Regions from separate parts of the Citrobacter sp. LST-B2 genome, predicted to be linked through region 3. Evidence: predicted binding sites of a transcription regulator. Region 3 holds the regulator's gene; each other region holds the start of a gene.
What was found. Region 3 encodes LexA, which represses DNA repair genes until DNA is damaged. Its sites were predicted from a motif close to TNCTGTATGTACATACAGNA; they were not measured.
Positions count from the first base shown of each region.

Region 1: the regulator LexA is predicted to act here: its motif matches at 7,198-7,217, upstream of uvrB (excinuclease ABC subunit UvrB).
Region 2: the regulator LexA is predicted to act here: its motif matches at 7,853-7,872, upstream of metR (HTH-type transcriptional regulator MetR).

Region 1 covers NZ_CP192598.1:1,671,689-1,681,982, forward strand. The annotation lists gene hutH (histidine ammonia-lyase) at 1-1,119, shown strand, start outside; gene ACQ0PY_RS07840 (kinase inhibitor) at 1,213-1,689, opposite strand; gene bioA (adenosylmethionine--8-amino-7-oxononanoate transaminase) at 1,748-3,037, opposite strand; gene bioB (biotin synthase BioB) at 3,114-4,154, shown strand; gene bioF (8-amino-7-oxononanoate synthase) at 4,151-5,308, shown strand; gene bioC (malonyl-ACP O-methyltransferase BioC) at 5,292-6,047, shown strand; gene bioD (dethiobiotin synthase) at 6,040-6,726, shown strand; gene uvrB (excinuclease ABC subunit UvrB) at 7,291-9,312, shown strand; gene yvcK (uridine diphosphate-N-acetylglucosamine-binding protein YvcK) at 9,420-10,294, opposite strand, start outside.
Region 2 covers NZ_CP192598.1:4,963,205-4,973,498, reverse strand. The annotation lists gene pldA (phospholipase A) at 1-636, shown strand, start outside; gene recQ (ATP-dependent DNA helicase RecQ) at 721-2,550, shown strand; gene rhtC (threonine export protein RhtC) at 2,617-3,237, shown strand; gene rhtB (homoserine/homoserine lactone efflux protein) at 3,280-3,900, opposite strand; gene pldB (lysophospholipase L2) at 4,137-5,159, shown strand; gene yigL (sugar/pyridoxal phosphate phosphatase YigL) at 5,168-5,968, shown strand; gene bioP (biotin transporter) at 6,049-6,948, shown strand; gene metR (HTH-type transcriptional regulator MetR) at 6,836-7,789, opposite strand; gene metE (5-methyltetrahydropteroyltriglutamate--homocysteine S-methyltransferase) at 8,025-10,286, shown strand.
Region 3 covers NZ_CP192598.1:4,665,002-4,675,295, reverse strand. The annotation lists gene malM (maltose operon protein MalM) at 1-355, shown strand, start outside; gene ubiC (chorismate lyase) at 535-1,032, shown strand; gene ubiA (4-hydroxybenzoate octaprenyltransferase) at 1,045-1,917, shown strand; gene plsB (glycerol-3-phosphate 1-O-acyltransferase PlsB) at 2,048-4,468, opposite strand; gene ACQ0PY_RS22545 (diacylglycerol kinase) at 4,639-5,007, shown strand; gene lexA (transcriptional repressor LexA) at 5,130-5,738, shown strand; gene dinF (MATE family efflux transporter DinF) at 5,824-7,149, shown strand; gene ACQ0PY_RS22530 (CsbD family protein) at 7,280-7,489, shown strand; gene zur (zinc uptake transcriptional repressor Zur) at 7,567-8,082, opposite strand; gene ACQ0PY_RS22520 (conjugal transfer protein TraF) at 8,364-9,674, shown strand; gene dusA (tRNA dihydrouridine(20/20a) synthase DusA) at 9,759-10,294, shown strand, end outside.

The DNA.
Region 1 (10,294 bases), 2.1 Mb from region 3:
ATCCCGGCGAAAGGATCGGTAGGCGCCTCCGGTGATCTAGCGCCGCTGGCCCATATGTCGCTCACGCTGCTGGGGGAAGGAAAGGCGCATTGGCAGGGGGAATGGTTACCGGCGACGGAAGCGTTAAAAAAAGCCGGCCTGGAGCCGATTACGCTGGCGGCGAAAGAAGGGCTGGCGTTACTTAACGGCACACAGGCATCGACGGCGTTTGCGTTACGCGGACTGTTTGAAGCACAAGAGCTGTTCGCGTCGGCTGTCATGTGCGGATCGTTAACCACCGAAGCGGTGTTAGGGTCTCGCCGTCCGTTTGATGCGCGTATTCACGCCGCGCGGGGGCAGCGTGGACAGATCGACGCGGCGGCGCTGTATCGCCATGTATTGACAGAGACCAGCGCGCTGTCTCAGTCGCACCACAATTGCGAAAAGGTGCAGGACCCGTATTCTCTGCGCTGTCAGCCGCAGGTGATGGGCGCATGTCTGACACAGATGCGTCAGGTGATGGACGTACTGCTGGCGGAAGCCAATGCGGTCTCCGATAATCCGCTGGTTTTTGCTGAGCAGGGAGACGTTATCTCAGGCGGTAATTTCCATGCTGAACCGGTGGCGATGGCGGCAGATAATCTGGCGCTGGCGATTGCTGAAATTGGCGCGTTGTCCGAACGCCGTATTGCGCTGATGATGGATAAGCATATGTCGCAGTTGCCGCCTTTCCTGGTTAAAAACGGGGGCGTGAACTCCGGCTTTATGATTGCCCAGGTGACGGCGGCGGCGCTTGCCAGCGAGAACAAAGCGCTGGCGCATCCGCACAGCGTGGACAGCCTGCCAACGTCGGCGAATCAGGAAGATCATGTCTCGATGGCACCGGCGGCAGGGCGCAGGTTATGGGAAATGGCGGCGAATACTCGCGGCGTGCTGGCCGTCGAATGGCTGGCCGCGTGTCAGGGGATCGATTTGCGCGAAGGATTAACGTCAAGCCCGCTGCTGGAGCAGGCGCGAACGGTATTACGTGAGCAGGTTGCGCATTACACCCAGGACCGCTTCTTCGCCCCGGATATTAAGCGTGCGACAGAATTGCTTGCACAGGGGGCGTTGCTGCAGCTCGTGCCGGAATTTCTTTAAACCGCGCCGGATGGCGCTAACGCTTATCCGGCCTGTGAATCCCTCCCGCAGGCGGATAAGACGCGTGAGCGTCGTCATCCGGCACAGCACCGATCAACTGAACATCGCGGTAATTGAGGCGCTGGCAAGCGAGTGGAAATGGACGTTAAATCCGACCATCGCCCCGCTGGCACCTTCATCGACGTCAATCCTGTCCACATCCAGCGCGTGAACGGTAAAGATATAGCGGTGGGTTTCGCCTTTTGGCGGCGCCGCGCCGCCATAGCCCGCTTTACCGAAATCGGTTCGTGTCTGGATAACGCCGTCTGGCACAGCGACCAGCCCGGAGCCATAGCCCTGGGTCAGAACACGGGTATCGGCCGGTAAATTAGCCACCACCCAATGCCACCAGCCAGAGCCGGTTGGTGCATCGGGGTCGAAACAGGTCACCACGAAACTCTTCGTTCCGGCAGGCACTTCATCCCAGGCCAGATGCGGGGAAATATTATCCCCTTCATAACCCATACCGTTGAAGACATGGCGCAGGGGGAGTTTTTCCCCGTCGCGAAAATCGTTGCTGATTACTTTCATGCACTCTCCTTAATTCTCGCCAAAAAGTGTAGCCAGAAATCGCACAGCTTACCGCCAGTTACCCGTTAAAAAATGTTTCGTCGCGCACAGCGTCGTTCACGGCCTGCGTCAGGCGGCGCAGTTGCTCTGGCTGGATGGGATACGGCGGCATCAGGTAGATGAGTTTGCCAAACGGGCGGATCCACACACCCTGTTGCACAAAGAATTTCTGCAGGGCCGCCATATTAACCTGATGCGTTGTCTCCACCACGCCAATCGCTCCCAGCACGCGGACATCAGCCACCCATGGCGATGTCTGCGCCGGGGCGAGTTCCTGGCATAGCTGGGTTTCAATGGACGAGACCTGCGCCTGCCAGTCGCCGGATTCGAGTAGTGACAGGCTGGCGGTCGCCACCGCGCAAGCCAGCGGATTGCCCATAAACGTCGGACCATGCATAAAACAGCCCGCCTCGCCGTTGCTGATGGTTTCCGCCACCTGGCGGGTGGTCAGGGTGGCTGAAAGGGTCATCGTTCCGCCGGTCAGCGCTTTTCCCAGACACAGAATGTCGGGCGCGATCCCGGCGTGTTCGCAGGCAAACAGTTTGCCCGTGCGGCCAAATCCGGTGGCGATTTCATCCGCAATCAGCAGAATGCCTTCACGGTCGCACATTTTGCGGATACGGCGCAGCCACTCCGGATGGTACATCCGCATTCCGCCCGCGCCCTGAACAATCGGCTCGAGAATCACTGCCGCAATGTCATGACGATGTGCGGCCATCAGGCGCGCGAAGGCCACCATATCGCGCTCATCCCACTCGCCATCCATTCGACTTTGCGGCGCAGGGGCAAACAGGTTTTCCGGCAGATAGCCCTTCCACAGGCTGTGCATGGAGTTATCTGGATCGCAGACCGACATCGCGCCGAAGGTATCGCCGTGATAGCCGTTACGGAACGTCAGGAAGCGCTGACGGGATTCCCCTTTGGCCTGCCAGTATTGCAGCGCCATTTTCATCGCCACTTCCACCGCGACGGAACCGGAATCGGCGAGGAACACGCATTCCAGCGACGCGGGCGTCATGGCGACCAGTTTACGGCACAGGTTGACGGCGGGGGCATGCGTGATCCCGCCAAACATCACATGCGACATGGCGTCTATCTGCGTTTTCATCGCCGCATTGAGCTGCGGATGGTTGTATCCGTGAATCGCGGCCCACCACGACGACATGCCATCAATCAGGCGTTCACCGCTGGATAAAATCAGTTCGCAGCCCTTGGCCCGTTCAACAGGATAGACCGGTAGCGGGGAGGTCATAGAGGTGTAGGGGTGCCAGATGTGGCGCTGATCAAACGTGAGATCGTCCGTTGTCATAATCGACTTGTAAACCAAATTAAAAAGATTTAGGTTTACAAGTCTACACCCTTATCACCACAAAACGTATAAAATTATGACCACTCATTCTCGCTGGACGCTGTCGCAAGTCACCGAATTATTTGAAAAACCGCTGCTGGATCTGCTGTTCGAGGCGCAGCAAATCCACCGTCAGCATTTCGATCCTCGTCAGGTGCAGGTCAGCACACTGTTGTCGATCAAAACCGGCGCCTGCCCGGAAGATTGCAAATATTGTCCGCAAAGTTCGCGCTATAAAACCGGCCTTGAAGCTGAGCGGCTAATGGAAGTTGAGCAGGTGCTGGAGTCGGCGCGCCAGGCGAAGAACGCCGGTTCCACTCGTTTCTGCATGGGTGCGGCGTGGAAGAACCCGCACGAGCGCGACATGCCATATTTGCAGCAGATGGTTCAGGGGGTGAAAGCGCTGGGACTGGAAGCCTGCATGACGCTTGGCACACTTGATGAATCACAGGCGCAACGGCTGGCGGAGGCGGGGCTGGACTATTACAACCACAACCTCGATACCTCGCCGGAATTTTACGGCAACATCATCACCACCCGTTCCTACCAGGAGCGACTCGACACGCTGGACAAAGTACGCGAGGCCGGGATCAAGGTCTGTTCCGGCGGCATCGTCGGCCTGGGCGAAACGGTGACCGATCGCGCCGGGCTGCTCCTGCAACTGGCAAACCTGCCGACCCCGCCGGAAAGTGTGCCGATCAACATGCTGGTGAAGGTGAAAGGTACGCCGCTGGCAGATAACGATGACGTCGACGCATTTGATTTTATTCGCACCATTGCCGTGGCGCGCATCATGATGCCGACCTCGTATGTGCGCCTGTCTGCCGGTCGCGAGCAGATGAATGAACAAACGCAGGCCATGTGCTTTATGGCTGGCGCCAACTCTATTTTCTACGGCTGCAAACTGCTCACCACGCCAAACCCGGCAGAGGACAAAGATCTTCAGCTTTTCCATAAGCTGGGGCTGAATCCGCAGCAAACGGCGGTGCTCGCCGGGGATAACGAGCAGCGTGCGCGTCTGGAGCAGGCGTTGCTGACACCGGATACTGACGATTACTACAACGCGGCTGCCGTATGACCTGGCAACACAAAATCGACGATGCGCTGGCGGCGCGTCGTTCGGCGGATACGTTGCGCCGACGTTATGTGGTAGCACAGGGAGCCGGTCGCTGGCTGGAGACGAATGACCGGCGCTATCTCAATTTTTCCAGCAATGATTATCTGGGGTTGAGTCATCATCCGCATATCCTTCGCGCCTGGCAGCAGGGGGCGGAGCGGTTTGGCGTCGGCAGCGGCGGCTCGGGCCACGTCAGCGGTTATTCCATTGCCCATCAGCAACTGGAAGAGGAACTGGCCGACTGGCTGGGCTATCCGCGCGCGTTACTGTTTATTTCCGGTTTCGCCGCAAACCAGGCGGTGATTACCGCGCTGATGGAAAAGGATGACCGGATTGTCGCTGATCGTCTCAGCCACGCTTCGCTGCTGGAAGCGGCCAGTCTTTGCCCGGCGCAGCTTCGCCGTTTTACCCATAACGACGCCTCGCATCTCACGCGCCTGCTTGACGCCCCCTGTTCCGGGCGTCAACTGGTGGTGACCGAAGGCGTGTTCAGCATGGATGGCGACAATGCGCCGCTTGTGGACATTCAGCAGGCCGCACAGGCGCGTAATGCCTGGTTACTGGTGGATGATGCCCACGGCATTGGCGTCAGTGGAGAAGCGGGTCGCGGGAGCTGCTGGCAGCAGCGGGTAAAACCGGAGTTATTGGTCGTAACATTCGGCAAAGGCTTTGGCGTCAGCGGTGCGGCGATTCTGTGCTCTGAAAACGTTGCCGATTATTTGCTGCAGTTCGCCCGTCATCTGATTTACAGCACCAGCATGCCGCCCGCGCAGGCGATGGCGTTACAGGCGTCGCTTTCGGTGATTCGCAGTCAGGAAGGTGACGCACGCAGGGAGAAACTGACTGCGCTGATCCAGCGCTTCCGCTCGGCTATCAACCATCCCGATTTCATGCTGGCGCAGTCGCACAGCGCCATCCAGCCGCTGATTGTCGGCGAAAATGCGCGCGCATTGCAGCTGGCGGACACCTTGCGCCGTCAGGGATGTTGGGTCACGGCGATCCGTCCGCCGACCGTGCCCGCCGGGACAGCCCGTCTGCGACTGACCTTAACTCAGGCGCATGAGCCTGAGGATATCGACCGATTGCTGGAGGTGCTGCATGGGGCAGGTGAATAAACAGGCAATCGCGGCGGCGTTTGGTCGTGCGGCAGCGCACTATGAGCAGCATGCCACATTGCAGCGCCTGAGCGCCGACGCGTTGCTGGCACAACTGCCGGAACGCCCATTTTTACAGGTACTGGATGCCGGCTGCGGGCCGGGGCGTTTGAGTCGCTACTGGCGCGAGCTGGGGAGTCAGGTTACCGCGCTGGATCTCTCTGCCCGCATGCTGGACGAGGCGCGTCGCCAGGACGTGGCGCATCACTATCTCACCGGCGACATTGAGTCACTGCCGTTAGCCAGCGCAACGTTTGACCTGGCCTGGAGCAATCTGGCCGTGCAATGGTGTAACAGTCTGCATCAGGCGCTGAGCGAACTGTATCGGGTCGTGCGCCCCGGTGGCTGCGTGGCTTTCACCACGCTGGCCCAGGATTCGCTACCGGAGCTTCATCAGGCCTGGCGCGCGGTGGATGAGCGGGCGCACGGCAACCGGTTTTTATCCCGCGAGGCGCTGTGTGAAGCGATGCACGGCTGGCAAGGGCATCATCAATCAATCTCCCTGACGCTGGAGTTTGATGACGCCCTGAGCGCTATGCGCTCACTGAAAGGCATCGGCGCGACCCATTTGCACGAGGGGCGAGAGCCGCGCGTCTTAACCCGCTCGCAGTTGCAGCAGCTTCAACTGGCCTGGCCGCAGCGGCAGGGGAAATATCTGCTGACCTACCATCTTTTTGCAGGAGTGATTGCACGTGACTAAACGTTATTTTGTCACCGGTACCGATACGGAAGTCGGTAAAACCGTCGCCAGCTGTGCGCTGCTCCAGGCGGCGCGCAGTCTGGGTTATCGGACGGCCGGGTATAAACCTGTCGCATCAGGTAGTGACATGACGCCAGAGGGACTGCGCAACAGCGACGCCCTGGCGCTTCAGCGCAACAGCAGTCTGGCGCTGGACTACGCGGCGGTGAATCCTTACACCTTCGCGGAACCCACCTCGCCGCATATCATCAGCGCTGATGAGGGAAGGCCAATTCGTGCTGATGTGATGTCAGACGGCCTGCGCGCGCTGGACGCGCAGGCGGAGTGGCTGCTGGTGGAAGGTGCTGGCGGCTGGTTTACCCCGCTTGCGGAGGATTTTACCTTCGCTGATTGGGTGCAGATCGAGCGCCTGCCGGTGGTCCTGGTCGTCGGCGTGAAGCTGGGGTGTATAAACCATGCGATGCTGACCGCGCAGGCGGTACAGCAGGCAGGACTTCCGCTTGTCGGGTGGGTGGCGAATGACGTCACGCCGCCGGGAAAACGCCATCATGAGTATCTGGCGACGCTTAAGCGGGTCATCCCTGCGCCATTGTTAGGCGAAATCCCGTGGCTGGCGGCGGGAGCCGAAAATGCGGCCACAGGACAATATCTGGATCTCGCTTTACTCGCGGGTGAGTAAAAGGCGAAATTGCGAGCAAGATCTCGCCTGCCAGGGACACTTCTTTAGCTGATAAAAATCAAAATTTAGCGATAATTTTTTTTTATGTGCTGCCTGGTGGGTTGGACCGGGAATTTGCCAGGCGGCAGACCATATGGCCTGCAGGCAGTTATCCACCATTCCTGTGGATAACCTTGTGTATTAGAGTTAGAAAACACAAGGCAAGCGAGAGATTACGCGGCTTCCAGCCGAATTGGTGCGAAAGGCGTCTTTATAAAATATCCTTTAATTTACAGCGCGTTAGATAAAATCAATGGCTGTCATATTGTGGTCATTGAATGCAATAAAACTTTCATCACGTATCTTGACAATGTTAACGAAGTCAATGGTCTGGGGATAAACCCGCTTCATAGTGTAATATCTTGCCAGCGGTGAAATTATAGCCATCTCCGATCCGCTTTTATCATGCGTAACACAAATTTTATGAGGCGTTACTGTTTTTTCATCCAGTATATTTTACTGGCAATATTATCTTCTGCGAGTAAAATTACACACCTGCCCGCTCATTCCTTCAGGTAGCTGCTCATGAGTAAACCGTTCAAACTGAATTCCGCATTTAAACCTTCCGGCGATCAGCCTGAGGCGATACGCCGTCTGGAAGAGGGACTGGAGGACGGCCTGGCGCATCAGACGCTACTTGGCGTAACGGGGTCGGGGAAAACGTTCACCATTGCGAATGTGATCGCGGATTTGCAGCGACCGACGATGGTGCTGGCACCCAACAAAACGCTGGCGGCGCAGCTGTATGGTGAAATGAAAGAGTTTTTCCCGGATAACGCCGTCGAGTATTTCGTCTCCTACTACGACTACTATCAGCCGGAAGCGTATGTTCCCAGCTCAGACACCTTCATCGAAAAAGATGCCTCGGTGAATGAACACATCGAGCAGATGCGTCTGTCGGCCACCAAAGCGTTGCTGGAGCGTCGTGACGTGATCGTCGTGGCCTCCGTTTCTGCCATCTATGGTCTGGGCGATCCCGATTTATATCTGAAGATGATGCTGCACCTGACGGTGGGCATGATTATCGATCAGCGCGCCATTCTGCGGCGACTGGCTGAACTGCAATATACCCGTAACGATCAGGCGTTCCAGCGCGGGACTTTCCGCGTGCGCGGTGAGGTGATTGACATCTTCCCGGCGGAGTCTGACGACATCGCGCTGCGTGTGGAGCTGTTTGATGAAGAGGTGGAGCGTCTGTCGCTGTTTGACCCGCTGACCGGGCAGGTGGAATCCACTATTTCGCGCTACACCATCTACCCCAAAACGCACTACGTGACCCCCCGTGAGCGCATTGTGCAGGCGATGGAAGAGATCAAAGTCGAACTGGCTGAACGTCGCAAAATCCTGCTCGCCAACGACAAACTGCTGGAAGAGCAACGCCTGAGTCAGCGTACCCAGTTTGATCTGGAAATGATGAACGAGCTGGGTTACTGCTCGGGGATCGAAAACTACTCGCGCTTTCTGTCAGGACGCGGGCCGGGTGAGCCGCCGCCGACCCTGTTTGACTATCTGCCCGCTGACGGTTTGCTGGTGGTGGATGAATCCCACGTCACCATCCCGCAGATTGGCGGGATGTATCGTGGCGATCGGGCGCGTAAAGAGACGCTGGTGGAGTACGGTTTCCGTTTGCCATCGGCGCTGGATAACCGTCCGTTAAAGTTCGAAGAGTTTGAAGCGCTGGCTCCGCAGACCATATATGTGTCTGCGACGCCGGGCAATTACGAGCTGGAGAAATCGGGCGGAGAAGTGGTTGATCAAGTGGTGCGTCCGACAGGGTTGCTGGATCCGGTCATTGAAGTGCGACCGGTGGCAACGCAGGTGGACGATCTGCTCTCTGAAATCCGCAAGCGCGCAGAGATCAACGAGCGCGTGCTGGTTACCACGCTCACCAAGCGTATGGCGGAAGATCTCACCGAGTATCTGGAAGAACACGGTGAGCGGGTGCGTTACCTGCACTCGGACATCGATACCGTTGAGCGTATGGAGATCATTCGTGATCTGCGTCTGGGCGAGTTTGATGTGCTGGTGGGGATCAACCTGTTGCGCGAAGGTCTCGATATGCCTGAGGTGTCGCTGGTGGCGATTCTCGACGCCGACAAGGAAGGGTTCCTGCGTTCCGAACGTTCGCTGATACAGACCATCGGTCGTGCGGCGCGTAACATCAACGGGAAGGCGATTCTTTACGGTGACAAAATTACGGCCTCAATGGCGAAGGCGATTGGCGAAACCGAGCGTCGTCGCGAGAAACAGCAGCAGTACAATGAAGAACACGGCATTACTCCGCAGGGCCTGAATAAAAAAGTGGTCGATATTCTGGCGCTGGGGCAGAACATTGCGAAAACCAAAGCGAAGGGCCGAGGCAAATCGCGTTCCGCAGCGCAATCGGATGTGGTGGAACTGGACATGACGCCAAAAGCGTTGCAACAGAAGATTCACGAGCTCGAAGGGCAGATGATGCAGCATGCGCAGAACCTGGAATTCGAAGAGGCCGCGCAGATCCGCGATCAACTGCATCAGCTGCGTGAACTGTTTATTGCTGCGTCGTGAGAGATTGCCGGATGGCGGTGTAACCACCTTATCCGGCCTGTTCACTGGTAGTTTGCAGAGTAGATAAGCAGGCCTGGTGAACGTAGCGCCATCAGGCAATAAACCCTTTACCGCAGCGCCTGTACGGCTTTCTCCAGCGCGCTGTGCAATAACTGGCGGTCATGGCGATAGGGAATATCGCTGGCCTCCAGCACTTCCTGAATCACCACCCGGTCGCTGACCGCAGAGACATCTACCTTCGGCCCCACGATAACCGCATCAACGACTCTTTTGCCGACATACTGCTCCATAATGGTGAGCTTATCGATAAGCGTCAGGCTTGCGGCGGGGATGCTCAATTCCCGGCCCAGATTGCCGATGTAGACCATCGGCGCCTGCGTACGGCGCAGCGCCTGTGCGAGATCCTCCAGCAGCAGGATTGGCATCAGGCTGGTGTAAAAACTGCCCGGACCGATAATAATCAGGTCGGCATCGTTAATCGCCTGCACCGCTTCCCGGGTGGTGGGGACCTTCGGTGACAGCATCAGTTCCTGCAAGGGCGAGGTGAGCTGATCAATATTCACTTCGCCGTACACTTCATGCCCCTGATCGTCGATCGCCATCAGGTCAACTGGCAGCTCTGACATGGGGATTAAATGTGCGTCCACTTTCAGCAGATTACGAATTAAGTTGATGGCTTCCAGAGGCCGCACGCTCAGGTGGTCGAGCGCCTTTAACATCAGATTTCCGAGGTTATGGCCTGAAAGTTCACCATTACCGCCAAAACGGTATTCAAACATCGCGGAAGCGACGCTCGGTTCGGTAATCAACTGATTGAGACAGTTGCGCATATCGCCCCAGGCGATTCCCCCTTCCGAGCGGCGAATACGCCCCGTCGAACCGCCGTTATCGGTGGTGGTCACGATACCGGTGAGGCGTGAACCCAGGGAGGAGAGGGAAGAGAGAACGCGTCCTAATCCATGCCCTCCGCCGAGAGCCACGA
Region 2 (10,294 bases), 300 kb from region 3:
TCCGAAAATGCCCGCAAAGATGAAGTGAAGTTCCAGCTGAGCCTGGCGTTTCCGATCTGGCGTGGGATCATGGGGTCGAATTCGGTTCTGGGCGCCTCTTATACGCAGAAGTCCTGGTGGCAGTTATCCAATACAGAAGAGTCGTCACCGTTTCGTGAAACCAACTATGAACCGCAGCTGTTCCTGGGTTTTGCTACCGATTACCGCGTTGCCGGATGGACGCTGCGCGACGTGGAAATGGGGTACAACCATGATTCGAACGGGCGTTCCGATCCGACATCACGTAGCTGGAACCGTCTTTACACGCGCCTGATGGCGGAAAATGGCAACTGGCTGGTAGAGGTTAAACCGTGGTACGTCATCGGCAGTACCGACGATAACCCGGATATCACCAAATACATGGGCTATTACCAGCTTAAGGTCGGCTATCACCTGGGCGATGCGGTCCTGAGCGCGAAGGGCCAGTACAACTGGAATACCGGTTACGGCGGCGCGGAGCTGGGGCTGAGTTATCCGATGACGAAGCATATTCGTCTCTATACCCAGGTATATAGCGGGTATGGCGAATCGCTGATCGACTATAACTTTAATCAGACGCGCGTCGGTGTGGGTGTGATGCTCAACGATATCTTCTGATCGATGATTGTGTTTTAAACATTGCAGTTTCTCCCTCAGGCGCTGAAAATAGCGCCTGTTTTGATTTAAGCGAACGGGGTTAATGTGGCGCAGGCGGAAGTGTTGAATCTGGAATCTGGAGCTAAGCAGGTTTTGCAAGAAACCTTTGGCTACCAGCAGTTTCGCCCGGGTCAGGAAGCGATCATCGACACCGTCGTTTCGGGGCGCGACTGCCTGGTCGTGATGCCGACCGGGGGCGGAAAATCCCTCTGCTATCAAATCCCTGCCTTACTGCTCAACGGCCTGACCGTGGTGGTTTCGCCGCTGATTTCCCTGATGAAAGATCAGGTCGACCAACTGCTGGCGAACGGCGTGGCGGCCGCTTGTCTGAATTCGACGCAAACCCGTGAGCAGCAGCTTGAAGTGATGACGGGGTGTCGTACCGGACAAATCCGTCTGCTGTATATCGCTCCTGAACGCCTGATGCTGGATAACTTCCTTGAGCACCTGGCGCACTGGAATCCGGTGTTACTGGCCGTGGACGAAGCGCACTGTATCTCGCAGTGGGGACATGATTTCCGCCCGGAATATGCCGCACTCGGCCAGCTCAGACAGCGTTTTCCCACACTGCCATTTGTCGCGCTGACCGCGACCGCTGATGAAACCACACGGCTGGATATTGTTCGTCTGCTGGGACTGAACGATCCCTTAATCCAGATCAGCAGTTTTGACCGTCCGAACATTCGCTACATGCTGATGGAGAAGTTTAAACCGCTCGATCAACTGATGCGTTACGTGCAGGAACAGCGTGGTAAATCCGGGATTATTTACTGTAACAGTCGTGCGAAAGTGGAGGACACCGCCGCGCGTCTGCAAAGCCGGGGCATTAGCGCCGCGGCATACCATGCAGGGCTGGAAAATCACATCCGCGCCGACGTGCAGGAGAAATTCCAGCGCGACGACCTGCAAATCGTGGTGGCGACCGTCGCTTTTGGCATGGGCATCAACAAACCTAACGTGCGTTTTGTGGTGCATTTCGATATTCCCCGCAACATTGAGTCCTACTACCAGGAGACCGGTCGTGCCGGGCGAGACGGCCTGCCCGCGGAGGCGATGCTGTTTTACGATCCGGCGGATATGGCGTGGCTGCGCCGCTGTCTGGAAGAAAAACCGCAGGGACAGCTACAGGATATCGAACGGCACAAGTTGAACGCGATGGGCGCGTTTGCCGAGGCGCAAACCTGTCGTCGTCTGGTGCTGCTTAACTACTTCGGTGAAGGGCGTCAGGAACCGTGCGGCAACTGCGATATCTGTCTTGATCCGCCAAAACAGTATGATGGCGTGAAGGACGCACAGATTGCGCTCTCGACCATTGGTCGGGTAAACCAGCGTTTTGGGATGGGTTACGTGGTGGAAGTGATACGCGGGGCTAACAGCCAGCGTATTCGCGAACTCGGCCACGACAAGCTCAAGGTGTACGGTATGGGGCGCGAACAGAGTCACGAGCACTGGGTGAGCGTGATCCGCCAGTTGATTCACCTGGGCTTCGTTACGCAAAATATCGCCCAGCATTCCGCGCTACAGCTCACCGATGCTTCACGTCCGCTGCTGCGCGGCGAGGTCACCCTGCAACTCGCAGTGCCGCGTATTGTCGCCCTGAAACCGCGCGTCATGCAGAAATCTTTCGGCGGCAATTACGATCGCAAACTGTTCGCCAAACTGCGCAAGCTGCGTAAAGCTATTGCTGATGAAGAGAATATCCCGCCGTACGTCGTCTTCAACGACGCCACGCTGATTGAGATGGCGGAACAGATGCCGGTTTCCGCGAGCGAAATGCTCAGCGTCAACGGGGTGGGAATGCGCAAACTGGAACGCTTCGGTAAAGCGTTTATGGCGTTGATCCGCGCGCACGTTGATGGTGACGACGAAGAGTAGTCAGCCGGGCAAAAAAGTGCCAGGATGGTGACTCACTGAACTGTTTCCCCCGCGAGTATTTTCATCATGTTAATGTTATTTCTCACCGTGGCGATGGTGCACATTGTGGCACTGATGAGCCCAGGGCCGGATTTCTTTTTTGTCTCGCAGACGGCGGTCAGCCGCTCGCGCAAAGAAGCGATGATGGGCGTGCTGGGCATTACCTGTGGCGTCATGGTGTGGGCGGGCATCGCGCTGCTCGGCCTGCATCTGATCATTGAAAAAATGGCCTGGTTACACACTATTATCATGGTCGGCGGCGGCCTGTATCTGTGCTGGATGGGCTACCAGATGCTGCGTGGCGCGTTGAAAAAGCAGGATGTCGCGGCACCCACGCCGCAGGTTGAGCTGGCGCAAAGCGGTCGCAGTTTCCTGAAAGGGTTACTGACGAACCTGGCTAACCCGAAAGCCATCATCTACTTCGGTTCGGTCTTTTCTCTGTTTGTCGGCGACAGCGTCGGTACTGCCGCGCGTTGGGGGATTTTCGTGCTGATTATCGTTGAGACTTTCGCGTGGTTTACCGTGGTTGCCAGCCTGTTTGCGCTGCCGAAAATGCGTCGTGGCTACCAGCGTATGGCGAAATGGATCGACGGTTTTGCCGGGGCGTTGTTCGCGGGGTTCGGTATCCATCTGATCATTTCGCGCTAAGTCTTTGTGCCGGATACGTGCCAGTTGCTATCCGGCAACCGGTCAGGCGTGGCGCGCCGACGCCAGCAGTGCACCCACCAGCATAAACAGCGAACCGAAGATTTTATTCAACGCTTTCATCTGTTTCGGTCCTTTGATCCACAACGCGATACGCTGCGCCAGCGTGGCGTAGCCGATCATCACCACGATGTCGACTGCAATAGTGGTTACACCGAGCACGATGTACTGCATCAGTTGGGGTTCTTTTGGCATCACGAACTGTGGGAAAAGGGCCGCCAGGAAGACGATGCTTTTAGGGTTTGTCAGGTTCACGAATACGGCGCGTTTAAACAGGCGACCGCGCGACTGGGTCTGGGCCATAGCATTCAGATCAATCGCACCGGCGGCGCGCCATTGCTGGATGCCTAACCAAATCAGATAGGCCGCGCCCGCCCATTTCAGCACCTCAAAGGCGATGACGGAGCGTGAAAACAGCGTGCCCAGACCGACGCCGACCAGCACGATATGAATGCCCAGTCCGGCCTGTAACCCGGCAATCGACGCCACTGCGCCGCGATAGCCGTGATTAAGGGAAGTCGTCATGGTATTGATGGCGCCGGAACCGGGCGAAAGGCTCAAAATTATGGATGTCAGCAGGTAGGCGAACCACCATTCAAAAGTCATGAGAAACTCCCTGATTGCACTTTAAATACACTAAATAATTCGAGTTGCACAAAGGCGGCGACGCAGCGAAATCCCAGGCGCGTACAGGGAGTACATGACGGGGATGAGCGAGGAAAGCCAGCGCATCTGCAGCTTGAAGTATGACGGGTATATGCCACAATACGCTACTGTTGCGGTGTTGTGTCAGACATGATTAAAAAAACGATTTTTACCTGGTAAACGAGGCTGGATACCCGATGTTTCAGCAGCAAAAAGACTGGGAAACGAGAGAAAACGCGTTTGCGGCTTTTTCCATGGGGCCGCTGACAGACTTCTGGCGTCAGCGCGAGGAAGCGGAATTGACCGGCGTCGGTCGTGTGCCGGTGCGGTTTGTCCGGTTTCGCGCAGCGCATAACGATCGTGTCATTGTCATCTGTCCGGGGCGAATTGAAAGCTATGTAAAGTACGCTGAGCTGGCGTATGACCTGTTTCATCTGGGCTTTGATGTCCTCATTATTGACCATCGCGGTCAGGGGCGTTCCGGGCGTATGCTATCGGATCCTAATCGCGGACATGTCGACAATTTCAACGACTATGTTGATGATTTATCGGCGTTCTGGGGACAAGAAGTGCAGCCGGGACCGTGGCGTAAACGTTATATTCTGGCACACTCGATGGGCGGGGCGATTGCGACGCTGTTTTTGCAGCGCCATCCGCATCAGTGCGATGCGATCGCGCTCTGCGCGCCAATGTTTGGTATTGTGATGCGTTTGCCGGACTGGATGGTACGCCATATCCTCGACTGGGCCGAAGGTCATCAGCGTATCCGGGAAGGGTATGCGATCGGCACCGGACGCTGGCGGGCATTGCCCTTTGGCATGAATTTATTAACGCACAGTCGACAACGCTATCGGCGTAATTTACGTTTTTATGCCGATGAGCCGCAGCTGCGCGTCGGCGGCCCAACCTTTCACTGGGTACGGGAAGGCATCCTGGCGGCTGAACAGGTGCTGGCAGGCGCGGGCGATGACGCCACGCCAACTCTGCTGATTCAGGCTGAAGAAGAGCGTGTGGTGGATAACCGCATGCACGAACGTTTTTGTGAACTCCGCGCCGCAGCGGGCCATCCTGTCGAAGGGGGGCATCCGCTGGTCATTAAAGGCGCTTACCATGAGATCCTTTTTGAAAAGGACGCTATGCGCTCAGTTGCGCTTCAGGCTATCGTTGATTTTTTCAACAAGCATAACTCATCAGCGGAAACCGCTTTGCTCAGAGGTTGAATTTTTATATGTATCAGATTGTTGCGTCTGATTTAGATGGCACACTGCTTTCTCCCGACCATACCCTATCCCCCTACGCGAAAGAGACATTGAAGCTGCTGACCGCACGCGGCGTTAACTTTGTCTTTGCGACCGGTCGACATCATGTCGATGTGGGGCAGATTCGCGATAATCTGGAGATTAAGTGCTATATGATTACCTCCAACGGCGCGCGTGTGCATGATATGGATGGCAATCTGGTGTTTACCCATAATCTGGACCGCGATATTGCCAGCGATCTGTTTGGGGTGGTGAACGCGAACCCGGATATCATCACTAACGTCTATCGCGATGACGAATGGTTTATGAACCGCCATCGTCCGGATGAAATGCGATTTTTCAAAGAGGCGGTGTTCCATTACTCGCTGTTTGAACCGGGTTTACTGGAGCCGGAAGGCGTCAGCAAAGTGTTCTTCACCAGTCATTCTCATGACGTCCTGCTGCCGCTGGAACAGGCTATTAATGCGCGCTGGGGCGATCGGGTGAACGTGAGCTTCTCCACGCTCACCTGTCTGGAAGTGATGGCGGGCGGCGTGTCGAAAGGCCATGCGCTGGAGGCGGTCGCCAACGCGATGGGTTACAGCCTCAAAGACTGCATCGCCTTTGGCGACGGGATGAACGACGCTGAAATGCTGTCAATGGCAGGCAAAGGCTGCATTATGGCCGGGGCGCATCAACGCCTGAAGGATCTGCATCCGGAACTGGAAGTGATCGGCTCTAATATCGACGATGCGGTGCCGCATTATCTGCGCGATCTCTTCTTACGCTAAGATGAATGCTGATTAATTAATCAGTTGTCAACTTAACTCTCCGCTACAATGGATACTCCATATTCTACGAGATATCCATTGTGGCGTTACTGATCATTACCACGATCCTGTGGGCTTTCTCCTTCAGCCTGTTCGGGGAATACCTTGCCGGGCACGTCGATAGCTACTTTGCCGTGTTGGTTCGGGTCGGTCTGGCGGCGCTGGTATTCCTGCCTTTCCTGTGTACGCGCGGGCACAGCCTGAAAACTATCGGGCTTTATATGCTGGTGGGAGCCATGCAGCTTGGCATCATGTATATGCTGAGTTTCCACGCTTATCTCTATCTGACTGTCTCTGAACTGCTGCTGTTTACCGTGTTGACGCCGCTCTATATCACGCTGATTTACGATCTGATGAGTAAACGGCGGCTGCGCTGGGGGTATGCGTTTAGCGCGCTGCTGGCGGTGATTGGCGCAGGGATTATTCGTTATGACCAGGTGACCGATCACTTCTGGACTGGTCTGCTGCTGGTACAGCTTTCCAACATCAGTTTTGCCATCGGGATGGTGGGCTATAAACGCCTGATGGAGACGCGCCCGATGCCCCAGCATAACGCCTTTGCATGGTTTTACATCGGCGCATTTCTGGTGGCGGTAGTTGCCTGGTTCTTGTTGGGCAATGCGCAGAAAATGCCGGAAACCACGCTCCAGTGGGGAATTCTGGTGTTCCTGGGCGTGGCCGCTTCAGGCATCGGCTACTTTATGTGGAACTACGGCGCGACACAGGTTGATGCGGGGACGCTGGGTATTATGAACAATATGCATGTGCCCGCAGGGCTGCTGGTCAACCTGGCTATCTGGCACCAACAGCCTCACTGGCCAAGTTTTATTACTGGTGCGATGGTGATATTGGCTTCACTGTGGGTGCATCGAAAGTGGGTCGCTCCGCGCTCCGAACAAACGGCAGATGATCGCAGGCGTGATTGCGCGCCGATCGAATAAACGCCTCAGTCACCGGCTGGCGCTGCTCGCCATCACGCACGGCGGCGTACAGGCGGCTCCATAAGCCCTCTCCCAGGGTTCTGGTCACCACCAGACCCTGGCGTTCAAAACTCTCCACGACCCAGTGCGGCAGGGCAGCAATGCCCATGTTTGCCGCCACCATCTGAATCAACAGCAGAGTATTATCCACGCTTTTCAGTGACGGGCTGACCCCTGCGGGCTGAAGAAAATGACGCCAGACGTCCAGTCGACTGCGTTGTACCGGATAGATCAGCAGCGTTTCGCTGGCTAAATCTTCCGGGGTGATCTGCGTTTTGCTGGTCAGCGGATGCTCGGGTGCCAGCACCAGGCGAACTTCAAAATCAAACATCGGAGAATAATGCAGCCCGCTGCGCGGCAGAATGTCAGAGGTCATCACCAGATCGAGCTCGTCCTGCTGGAGCGCCGGTTGGGGGTCAAACGTCACGCCGGATTTAAAATCCATCTCCACCTGCGGCCATTTGGCGCGGAAGTTTTCCAGCGCCGGGGTCAACCACTGAATACAGCTATGGCACTCAATGGCGATACGCAGACGGGTTTGTTGTGGTTCGTTGCAGGCCTGCAACGCGCGGTTAATTTGTGGCAGAACCTGACTGGCCAGTTGCAACAGGATCTCACCCTGTGGGGTGAAACGCAGCGGCTGACTTTTACGTATGAATAGCCGAAAGCCAAGGCGCTGTTCCAGATCGCTGAACTGGTGAGACAGGGCGGATTGGGTCTGATGCAGCGTCGCCGCGGCGGCTGCCAGTGACCCGGTATTCCGCAACGCCTGGAGCGTTTTCAGGTGTTTAATCTCGATCATGAAAGTCCTTCACTTCGGCATGAACAAATTGCGCTTGAGGAATATACAGTAACTGTCAAATATGGATGTGTAAACATCCAGACGTCCAAAATCCTTCGTATTTTAAATTTATGGTGCGTTGGCTGCGTTTCCCCGCCCTGGTTACTTACTGATGTAAGCTCCCGGGGATGAGCAAACTTGCCACCTTCCCTGAATTAAAAATCCATAGGATTTACATATAATTAGAGGAAGTAAAATGACAATACTGAATCACACCCTCGGTTTCCCTCGTGTTGGCCTGCGTCGCGAGCTGAAAAAAGCGCAAGAGGGCTACTGGGCGGGTAATGTGACCCGTGAAGAACTGCTGGCGGTGGGCCGCGAACTGCGGGCGCGTCACTGGGATCAGCAAAAGCAGGCAGGTATCGATCTACTGCCGGTCGGCGATTTTGCCTGGTACGACCATGTTCTGACCACCAGCCTGCTGCTCGGTAACGTCCCGGCGCGTCATCAGAACAAAGATGGTTCCGTCGATATCGACACCCTGTTCCGCATTGGTCGCGGTCGTGCGCCGACCGGCGAACCGGCTGCGGCGGCAGAAATGACCAAATGGTTTAACACCAACTATCACTATATGGTGCCGGAGTTCGTTAAGGGTCAGCAGTTCAAACTGACCTGGACACAACTGCTGGATGAAGTAGACGAAGCGCTGGCGCTGGGTCACAAGGTGAAACCTGTGCTGCTCGGCCCGGTCACTTACCTGTGGCTGGGCAAAGTAAAGGGCGAGTCGTTCGATCGCCTGAGCCTGCTGAAAGACATTCTGCCGGTTTACCAGCAGGTGCTGGCGGAACTGGCAAAACGCGGCATCGAGTGGGTGCAGATCGACGAACCCGCGCTGGTGCTGGAACTGCCGCAGACGTGGCTGAACGCCTTCAAACCGGCCTACGATGCGCTTTCCGGGCAGGTGAAACTGCTGCTGACCACCTACTTTGAAGGTGTAACGCCTAACCTTGATACCATTGCCGCGCTGCCGGTACAGGGACTCCACGTTGACCTGGTCCACGGTAAAGATGACGTGACAGCGCTGCACAAACGCCTGCCGACTGACTGGCTGCTGTCTGCCGGTCTGGTCAATGGACGCAACGTCTGGCGTGCCGATCTGACAGAAAAATATGCCCAGATTAAAGATATCGTAGGCCTTCGCGATCTGTGGGTGGCCTCGTCCTGCTCATTGCTGCACAGCCCGATCGACCTGAGCGTTGAAACGCGTCTGGATGCGGAAGTGAAGAGCTGGTTTGCCTTCGCCCTGCAAAAGTGTGGTGAACTGACGCTGCTGCGCGATGCGCTGAACAGCGGCGATACCGCCGCCATCGCCGAATGGAGCGCACCGATTCAGGCGCGTCGCCACTCGACCCGTGTGCACAATGCAGCAGTGGAAAAACGTCTGGCGGCCATCACCGCGCAGGACAGCCAGCGGGCGAACCCGTACGAAGTGCGCGCTGAAGCTCAGCGTGCGCGCTTCAACCTGCCTGCATGGCCGACGACCACTATCGGTTCTTTCCCGCAGACTACTGAAATCCGCGGCCTGCGTCTGGACTTCAAAAAAGGTCAGCTTGATGCTAACAACTATCGCACTGGCATCGCGGAGCATATTAAGCAAGCGATTGTTGAGCAGGAACGCTTAGGCCTGGACGTGCTGGTCCACGGTGAAGCCGAGCGTAACGACATGGTGGAATATTTCGGTGAGCACCTCGATGGTTTTGTTTTCACCCAGAATGGCTGGGTGCAGAGTTACGGCTCTCGCTGCGTGAAACCGCCGGTGGTGATCGGCGACGTCAGCCGTCCAGAAGCGATCACCGTAGAATGGGCGAAGTATGCTCAGTCGCTGACTGACAAACCGGTAAAAGGCATGCTGACCGGCCCGGTGACCATTCTCTGCTGGTCCTTCCCGCGTGAAGACGTCACCCGCGAAACCATCGCCAAACAGATCGCGCTGGCACTGCGTGATGAGGTGGCGGATCTGGAAGCGGCAGGCATTGGCATCATTCAGATTGATGAACCCGCACTACGCGAAGGGCTGCCGTTGCGTCGTAGCGACTGGGCGGCTTATCTGGCGTGGGGCGTGGAAGCGTTCCGTATCAACGCGGCGGTGGCGAAAGATGATACCCAGATCCACACCCACATGTGTTACTGCGAGTTTAACGACATCATGGATTCTATTGCCGCGCTGGATGCTGACGTGATCACCATTGAGACCTCACGTTCCGACATGGAGCTTCTGGAGTCGTTCGAAGAGTTCGACTATCCGAACGAAATCGGACCGGGCGTGTATGACATTCACTCGCCGAATGTCCCGAGCGTAGAGTGGATTGAGGCGCTGTTGCAAAAAGCGGCACAACGTATCCCGGCTGAACGCCTGTGGGTGAACCCGGACTGTGGCCTGAAAACCCGCGGTTGGCCGGAAACCCGCGCCGCGCTGGCGAACATGGTGAAAGCCGCGCAGAATCTGCGTCAGGCGTGATCTTCCTG
Region 3 (10,294 bases):
CCGTCATACTACCGACGGTCTGCTGAAGCTGAAAGTGAAAACCAGCAGCAGTTCCAGCGTGCTGGTGGGGCCATTGTTTGGTTCTTCCGGCCCGGGTCCGGTGACGGTAGGCAATACCGCCGCACCTGCACCGACCTACGCTGCACCTGCTGCCGCGCCGGTGGTTGCACCTGCGCCCGCGAAGAAAAGCGAGCCGATGTTGAACGACACCGAAAGCTACTTTAACAAAGCGATTAAAGACGCCGTCGCGAAAGGTGACGTTGATAAAGCGCTGAAACTGCTTGATGAAGCTGAACGTCTGGGATCAACATCTGCCCGTTCCACCTTTATCAGCAGTGTAAAAGGCAAGGGGTAATTTCTCCCCACATTGCTGATTTGCAACAACTGGTGCGTCAACTGGCGCACCTTTTTTTTAGCATTTCCTGCGACTTGTTACGTTTCTGTTGCGTAACAGATCACTTAATTATGTTTCCATCTTCCGTAAGCGCTTTTCTGCGATACAATGCCTTTCAGTTATGAAACGGAGAGTCAGGCATGTCACACCCCGCGTTAACGCAACTGCGTGCGCTGCGCTATTTTGAAGAGATTCCCGCCCTGGATCCAGAACAGCTCGACTGGCTGCTACTGGAAGATTCCATGACAAAACGTTTTGAACAACAGGGAAAACGGGTCACGGTGACCCTGATCAGGGAGGGATTTGTCGGTCAAAATGAGGTGGTGGAAGAGCTGACGCGACTGCCAAAAGAATCCCGCTACTGGCTGCGTGAAATCCTGCTCTGTGCCGATGATGAACCCTGGCTGGCTGGACGCACCGTGGTGCCTGAATCCACGCTGTCCGGCCCCGAACTGGCCTTACAACACTTAGGCAAAACCCCGCTGGGGCGTTATCTGTTTACATCATCGACGTTGACCCGAGATTTTATTGAGATTGGTTGTGATGCCGGGCTGTGGGGACGTCGTTCCCGCCTGCGACTGAGCGGTAAGCCGCTAATGCTGACCGAACTGTTTTTACCTGCATCGCCGTTGTACTAAGAGGAAAATAAAATGGAGTGGAGTCTGACGCAAAATAAGCTGCTGGCGTTTCACCGCTTGATGCGTACGGATAAGCCCATCGGCGCCTTACTGCTGCTCTGGCCGACGCTGTGGGCTCTGTGGGTAGCGACCCCTGGCGTCCCTCAAGGGTGGATCCTGGCGGTGTTTGTCGCCGGGGTCTGGCTGATGCGTGCCGCCGGATGCGTGGTTAATGACTATGCCGATCGAAAATTTGACGGACACGTAAAACGCACGGCGAACCGCCCATTACCTAGCGGCGCAGTGACGGAGAAAGAGGCCCGGACGCTGTTTGTGGTGCTGGTACTGCTCGCTTTTCTGTTGGTATTAACGCTCAACACCATGACCATATTGCTGTCGGTTGCAGCACTGGCGCTGGCGTGGGTCTATCCGTTTATGAAGCGCTACACCCACCTGCCGCAGGTAGTGCTGGGGGCGGCGTTTGGCTGGTCGATCCCGATGGCCTTCGCGGCGGTGAGTGAGTCGGTACCCTTGAGCTGCTGGCTGATGTTCCTGGCCAATATCTTGTGGGCGGTGGCCTACGACACGCAGTACGCGATGGTTGATCGCGATGACGATCTGAAAATCGGCATTAAATCGACGGCCATTCTGTTTGGCGAACATGACAAGCTGATTATCGGTATCTTGCAGGTGGCGGTGCTGGCGCTGATGGCGCTGATTGGCTGGCTGAACGGTCTGGGGCTGGGTTATTACTGGTCTGTGCTGGTCGCGGGCGCGCTGTTTGTTTATCAACAGAAACTGATTGCCAACCGCGAACGCGAGGCCTGCTTTAAAGCATTCATGAACAATAACTACGTCGGGCTGGTGTTGTTTATCGGTCTGGCAATGAGCTACTGGCACTTATAAAGCATCTTGCCCGGTGGCGCTGCGCTTATCGGGCCTACCAAACCGTAAGCCGATGTAGGCCGGATCAGGCGGAACGCCGCCATCCGGCAATCTAACATAAAAAAGCCGGTCATCTTGACCGGCTTTTTCTTTACTCGCTCTGCGTCGCGCTCTCGATGGTGAGGCGTACATCCGACGTGATGAGTTCCGCCAACATCTGATACACCTTCATCGTTTCGCCCGGCTCCGCATCGCCGGTATCGCTGATGTAACCCTCGTCACGCAGAGTCAGCACCAGTGAGCTGAACACCGCCTTGTCGAAGAATTCCGGCGCGTTAATACCGTGCAGCACGGACAGACGCTGCGCCACGGTGCGGCTTTCTTTCTCCAGCGTCCCGCGGTTGATCGACGGGTTAGCGCTCAGCAGCCAGAAGGTGATGGCATAACGCTGCAGCGTTTCGCGCGCACCCGCGGCCAGCAGTTGCAGCGTACGGGAATGAGCCGGATTGATATGCAGTTCATCATCCTGAACGGTAATCAGCCCCTGACGCTGCATTTCAGCCGTCAGCGCGTCAATCACGTCTGCCAGCTCATCGCGCTCCCAGCGCAGGAACAGCTCGGCTTTCAGCATCGGGTAGAGCACGTCAACGTGTTGCAGCAACGCTTCGCGGGAAATATGACGATGCTGGGTGACGATCGCCGCCATCAGTGACGGTAGCACCAGCATATGCGCGATGTTATTGCGATAGTAGGTCATCAGGACCGCCTGCTCGCGCGGCAGAATGATGATATCGCCAATGGTATCCTTCTCGACTTCGAATTTGTTCATCTGCAACGCGTGATCGATAAGATCGCTGGCGTTGACAGACGGCACGGTCGAATCAGAGGAATACGGCACGTTGCGCATCAGATCCAGGTAACAGTTGAGCTGCTCGGTCAATTGTTCGCGGGTCAGCGAACGCTGGCGAGACGCTAACAGCGCGGTGCAGCACAGGTTCATGGCGTTCGCCGCACCCGCATTGTTAATACGCACCATCAGCTCCGCCGCAATCCCGTTTACCGTCGGCGTCAGCCAGGCTGGACGCACGGCTTCGATCGGATCGATAGACTCGCGCCACTCCGGCACGTGGTGATTCAGGTAGGTCATCAATGGCATTGGCTCGCCAAAGTTGACGTAGCCCTGACCGAGATTACGCAGCTTGCTCAGGCCACGCAGCATCTGCGGCAGGCTCTCTTTCTCTTTGGTCGCGCCGCGCAGCTCTTTGGCATAGGTTCCTACTTCCATCACGTGCTCGTAACCGATGTAAATCGGCACCAGAGTGATCGGACGGGTGCCGCCGCGCAGCATCGCCTGGATGGTCATCGACAGCGTGCCAGTTTTTGGGTCCAGCAAACGGCCGGTACGGGAACGACCACCTTCGACAAAGTATTCAACCGAGTAGCCGCGGCTGAACAGTTCGCCCAGATACTCACGGAAAACCGTGGAATAGAGCTTATTGCCCTTAAAGGTACGACGAATAAAGAACGCGCCCAGGCGGCGGAAGATCGGGCCTGCCGGCCAGAAGTTCAGGTTGATACCTGCAGCGATGTGCGGCGGCACCAGCCCCTGGTGATAGAGCACGTAGGAGAGCAGCAGGTAGTCCATGTGGCTGCGGTGGCAGGGAACATAAACAATTTCGTGCCCGTCGTGCGCCAGTTGGCGAACGCGTTCTGCGTTGTGAACGTTAATCCCCTGATACAGCCGGTTCCAGGTGAAGCCCAGAATACGGTCGGTCAGGCGAATCATCTCGTAAGAGAAGTTGGCGGCGATCTCTTCCATCAGCGCAATGGCGTTTTGCTGCGCCTTTTCATGGGAGATTTTCTTGCTGCGCGCTTCGTCTTCTACCGCGCGGGCAATTGCTTTGGAGGCCAGCAGCTTGTTGAAGAGATCCTGACGCGCAGGTAAACGCGGCCCCACCGCGGCAAGGCGCTGACGGGCGAAGTGCATACGCGCCACGCGAGCCAGTTTCTGCGCAATGGTTTTATCCGTGCCGTGCTCATCGGCCATTCGGCGCAGAGAGACGGAAGGCGAGAAGCGGACAAAGCTGTCGCGGCCAAGCCAGGAGACGGCAAAGAATTTCTGAATGCCGTTAAGCATGCGCAGCGGCGGGTTAACCTCGCCCTTTTCACGACCCGGAGAACGTCCAAACATCACCGACACCGGCACCATTTGCACATCCAGATCCGGATTGCTGCGATGCAGGTCGAGATAGTTATGGAACAGCTTGATGGATTCTTCTTTCGGCGTGTAATAGGTGAAGACACGCGGTCCGCCGTGAATGAACACATAGCGCGGCAACTGTGTGCCATCGATCTCCAGCGGTTCTAACGGGTCGGGGAGATCGTGCGCCAGACATTGCGCGCGCAGCGTCAGCAAGTCCGCTTTGGAGTTGTACGGTAAAACGTACATAATTGGGCGAGAGGTATCGAGTCCCAATTCCGGGGCAGGATCTGCCGGAATAGACTTGCTTTTTACCAGTACACTTAATGGTAAATTCAGGATTTTGTAGTAAATTCGTGGCCAGCCGGACATAAACGATGTAAAGCCTCTGGTTAATAATGCAATTGCGTTGCAAGGATATCAGAAAGTCATGTGAATTTCTGGTCTATCCCGTCATACTTCGCGCCGCGTTGCCCTAACTCGAATTACATGAGTTAACAAGACAATGTCATTGACGCCAATAATGCAAAAAGGTTCTTTTAATGGCTAATAATACCACTGGATTCACCCGAATTATCAAAGCTGCAGGCTATTCCTGGAAAGGTTTTCGCGCCGCGTGGATTAACGAGGCCGCGTTCCGTCAGGAAAGCGTGGCGGCGCTGCTGGCCGTGGCTATCGCCTGCTGGCTGGACGTGGATGCCATTACGCGCGTTCTGCTGATAGGCTCTGTCATGCTGGTCATGATTGTTGAAATCCTGAACAGCGCCATTGAGGCGGTAGTGGACCGTATCGGCTCTGATTATCACGAACTTTCTGGTCGCGCAAAAGATATGGGGTCGGCGGCGGTGCTGCTTTCTATCATTGTGGCGCTGATCACCTGGGGACTCCTGTTGTGGCCACATTTTCGCTAACGTTTTTCGACCCTGATTCCATAACCGGCTAAATCTGCTGTCGAATGTGTAGTTTGTGGTTCCAAAATCACCTTTAGCTGTATATACTCACAGCATAACTGTATATACACCCAGGGGGCGGAATGAAAGCGTTAACGGCCAGGCAACAAGAGGTGTTTGATCTCATTCGGGATCACATCAGCCAGACAGGTATGCCACCGACGCGTGCGGAGATCGCACAGCGTTTGGGGTTCCGTTCCCCAAACGCGGCTGAAGAACACCTGAAGGCGCTGGCACGTAAAGGGGCGATTGAAATCGTCTCCGGTGCTTCTCGCGGCATTCGACTGCTGCAGGAAGAAGAGGAAGGGTTACCGCTCATCGGTCGCGTTGCGGCGGGCGAGCCGCTGCTGGCGCAGCAGCACATTGAAGGCCATTATCAGGTGGATCCATCTTTGTTTAAGCCGAACGCCGATTTCCTGCTGCGCGTCAGCGGAATGTCGATGAAAGACATCGGCATTATGGATGGCGATCTGCTGGCGGTACACAAAACCCAGGACGTGCGTAACGGTCAGGTGGTTGTAGCGCGTATCGACGATGAAGTGACGGTCAAGCGCCTAAAAAAACAGGGCAATAAAGTTGAACTGCTGCCCGAAAACAGCGAATTTAAACCAATCCTGGTTGACCTTCGCGAACAGAATTTTACCATCGAAGGACTGGCCGTTGGCGTCATCCGTAATGGTGAATGGCTGTAGTATTTCTTTAGGCCGGATAAGGCGTTTACGTCGTTATCCGGCACTCTCACCACTCTCGTTATGACCTCTTCTCAGGCTCGTCTCCATGCCTTTTTTTGCTTCTGCTGACAAAGCACTCTGGCGCCTCGCCTTACCGATGATTTTCTCCAATATCACCGTTCCGCTGCTGGGACTGGTGGATACGGCGGTCATTGGTCACCTGGACAGCCCCGTCTATCTCGGCGGTGTGGCAGTAGGCGCAACCGCAACCAGCTTTCTGTTTATGCTACTGCTCTTCTTACGGATGAGCACTACCGGGCTGACGGCGCAGGCATTCGGCGCGAAGAATCCTCAGGCGCTGGCGAGGGCTCTGGTGCAACCGCTGATCCTGGCTTTGGGCGCAGGGACATTGATTGTTATCTTCCGCACGCCGATTATCGACCTGGCGCTACACATTGTTGGCGGCAGCGAAGCGGTGCTGGAACAGGCGAGGCGATTCCTGGCCATTCGCTGGCTGAGCGCGCCGGCGTCACTGGCGAATCTGGTTCTGCTCGGTTGGTTACTGGGCGTGCAATACGCGCGTGCGCCGGTGATCCTGCTGATTGTCGGCAATATCCTGAACATTGTGCTCGACCTCTGGCTGGTAATGGGGCTGCATATGAACGTGCAGGGGGCCGCACTGGCGACGGTGATTGCGGAATATGCGACGTTGCTGATCGGTTTGTTGATGGTGCGTAAGGTCTTGCACTTGCGGGGCGTCTCTCTCGTCATACTCAGGCAGGCCTGGCGCGGCAACTTTCGTCGCCTTCTGGCGCTCAATCGCGACATCATGCTGCGTTCGCTGCTGCTGCAACTCTGTTTTGGTGCCATTACCGTGCTGGGGGCCAGACTGGGTAGCGATATCATCGCCGTTAACGCCGTGTTGATGACGTTGCTGACGTTTACGGCCTATGCGCTGGATGGCTTTGCCTACGCCGTGGAGGCGCATTCCGGTCAGGCCTATGGCGCCCGCGATGGCAGTCAGTTGCTGGAGGTCTGGCGCGCGGCGTGCCGTCAGTCAGGTATTGTCGCACTGCTGTTCTCAGTGGTTTATCTGCTCGCGGGCGAACAGATCGTCGCGCTGCTGACATCACTTCCGCAAATCCAGCAACTGGCCGATCGCTATCTGCTCTGGCAAGTGATTTTGCCGTTGGTCGGCGTCTGGTGCTATCTGCTGGATGGTATGTTTATCGGTGCAACGCGGGCGGCTGAAATGCGTAACAGTATGGCGGTCGCGGCTGCCGGGTTTGCGCTGACCCTGCTGGCGCTCCCCGTATTGGGGAATCACGGTTTGTGGCTGGCGCTGGCGGTTTTCCTGACGCTGCGCGGACTGTCATTAGCCTGGATCTGGCGGCGCCACTGGCGGAATGGGACCTGGTTTTCGGCTTCGTGATGGTTAAAGATTCTGAATAGTGAATTGAACCCAGAATCTCTGACTACACTTAATCTCACGTCCAGCAGAAAACGAACGCAGTTGGGCGGTTTACTCTCACTATTCACAGCCTAATAAAGAGGACTTTATGATGAATAAAGACGAAGCCGGCGGTAACTGGAAACAATTTAAAGGTAAAGTGAAAGAGCAGTGGGGCAAACTGACCGATGACGATATGACAGTCATTGAAGGTAAGCGTGATCAACTGGTCGGTAAGATTCAGGAACGTTATGGTTACGAGAAAGACCAGGCGGAGAAAGAGGTCGTTAGCTGGGAAAAACGCAACGACTATCGCTGGTAAGCTACCCTCATACCCGTGAGTACATGGATGTAAGCCCCTCTGTTTGCTTCGGGCGGCATAGCATGCCGCCCATTTCCTTAACGGGGTTTCTTTTTAACCTGAATCGAATGATCGTGCTGACACTCGCCAGGGTGACGGCAGGCTTCCACTTCCACGCAGGCTGAGCATAATCCGTGTGCTTCAATCACATTGTGGCGCAGGGCAAACCCCATCTTCGCCGCCAGCATATGCATAATGTCTTCCACGCCCTCCGCACACTCTTCTTTCACCGCACCACAGCGGTCGCAGATAAACATCGCGGAAGTATGAGTTGGCTGATCGAACAGGTAACACAGCACGTAGCTGTTGGTGGATTCAACCTTATGCACAAACCCTTGTTCAAGCAGAAAATCAAGTGCGCGATAGACCGTTGGCGGCTTGGCCTGCGGTTCTGATTCACGCAGCAGGTCGAGCAGATCGTAAGCGCTAATTGCGCCTTCCTGAAGGCTCATCAGACGCAACACCTCAAGGCGCTGTGGGGTCAGGCGCACATTGCGTTGCGCGCACAGTTTTTCAGCTTGCGCCAGCAACTCTTGCGTTGTGGTCTTTTCCATTGGGCACCTCGGATCGCGTGAAGTAAGAAAACCCTCACTTTATCATGTTATGGGAGAAACGCCGAGATCCAGGCCGGCACGATAAATCGCCTGCTAATCTTTCCCTGTTTCGCATTCTCTTCTATACATATTGATGTCTGTCACATAATAAAAACGTTCCAGCAAGTTCTGCATGGAGCGAATAGCGTCATCTTCACCCATTTTATCACAGCAATAGTCCTACTCAGCCGCGTTGATACTGGCTGAGGCATTATTTCACCTGCAAATAAAATAGGTTTACTGTGAATAAAAATTTTAATTTTTCGGTGGTGGCAATTGCGGTCTCGTTCCTGGTTTCCCAACAGGCGAACGCGGCGAATACCTGGGCGGAAGCGCGTAACGACGCGATGGGCGGAACGGGCGTGGCGTCGGCAAATTATGGTAGCGGGGTTCTCATTAACCCGGCGTTGCTGGCGAAAGCGAAGCCTGAAGACAGCGTTACCGTGATTCTTCCGGCGGTCGGTGCACAAATCACCGACAAAGATAATCTTCAGGATGAAATTGATGAGATCAGCGACAAAATCGATTACTACGATGAGGTGGTTGATAATCTGACGCCGCAGGAAGTTTTGCTCAACCCGCGCGGCGTGTTGAATCAGTTTCAGGGCGCGGCACGCGATCTTGCCGATGAACTCGAATACCTGAAAGGGAAAACGGCACGCGCCAGTGCAGGGGCGGGACTGGCGGTGAGCATTCCCAATGAGACGCTTTCCCTGGCTTTCGTGGCGAAGGGCTATGCGCATGGACGGGTCAGTTCATCCATTGATCAGGGTGATATTGACTATCTGCGCCGGATTGAGGGCAGCGATACCTATGCGCTCGTTGAAGCCGGGAAGGCGGCGATTGAAGGCTCAGATGAGATAACCAAACACCTCAACTCGACGGCATCGGGACGCGCGGCAATTGTTTCAGATTATGGTATCGCCGTTGCCCGACAGTTTACGTTCGGCGATGTGCCGGTGTCGATTGGCGTTACGCCAAAACTGCAAAAAACCTGGCTCTACAATTACACCACCTCTATCTATAACTACGACAGTAGCGACTGGAACAGTAGTCGTTATCGTAATGATGACACTGGTTTTAACGTCGACGCCGGGATTGCGGCGGACTTTGGTGAACACTGGACGGTGGGGATCAGCGGGCAGAACCTCATTTCACGCGATCTGGATACCAAATCGATCACTATCACCCACGGCATGACGGGTGAAACGCGAAACTACAAAGACACGTACCAGATTCGCCCGCTGGTCACCGCCGGTGTGGCGTGGCAAAACGAGCTGCTGACGCTGAGTGCAGACGGTGATTTGACCGAAACCAAAGGTTTCAAAAGCGAGGAAAACTCACAGTATGTCGGCGTTGGTGCTGAAGTCCGGCCGCTCGACTGGCTGGCCGTGCGTGCCGGTTATCGTGCTGACGTGAAAGATAACGACAGCAACGTCTTTACCGGCGGCGTCGGGTTTGCCCCGTTCAACCGCGTACATCTTGACTTGATGGGACTGTATGGCGAGGACGAAACCTGGGGCGCAGGCGCGCAGGTCAGCGTGACGTTCTGATGGGGATAACCGGAGACATTACGTCTCCGGTTTTGCCTGTGCTATAGTAGCGCCCCCAATTTACAGGATGCTCAAAAAACCACCATGTCACCAGAATCACAATCTGCCTTTCCCGCTCACCGTTTTTCCATCGCGCCTATGCTCGACTGGACGGACAGACACTGCCGCTACTTCCTGCGCTTATTGTCTCGCCAGACGCTGCTCTATACCGAGATGGTGACGACGGGGGCGATTATTCATGGCAAAGGAGATTATCTGGCATACAGCGAAGAAGAGCATCCGGTCGCTCTGCAGCTAGGCGGCAGCGATCCGGCAGCGTTGGCGCACTGCGCGAAGCTGGCTGAAGCGCGCGGCTACGACGAGATCAACCTCAACGTCGGCTGTCCGTCCGATCGTGTACAAAATGGCATGTTTGGCGCCTGTCTGATGGGCAATGCGCAATTGGTGGCAGACTGCGTGAAGGCGATGCGTGACGTGGTGTCGATTCCGGTGACCGTGAAAACCCGTATTGGTATTGACGATCAGGATAGCTACGAATTTCTTTGCGATTTCATCAATACGGTGTCTGGTCGCGGTGAGTGCGAGATGTTCATCATCCACGCTCGTAAGGCCTGGCTCTC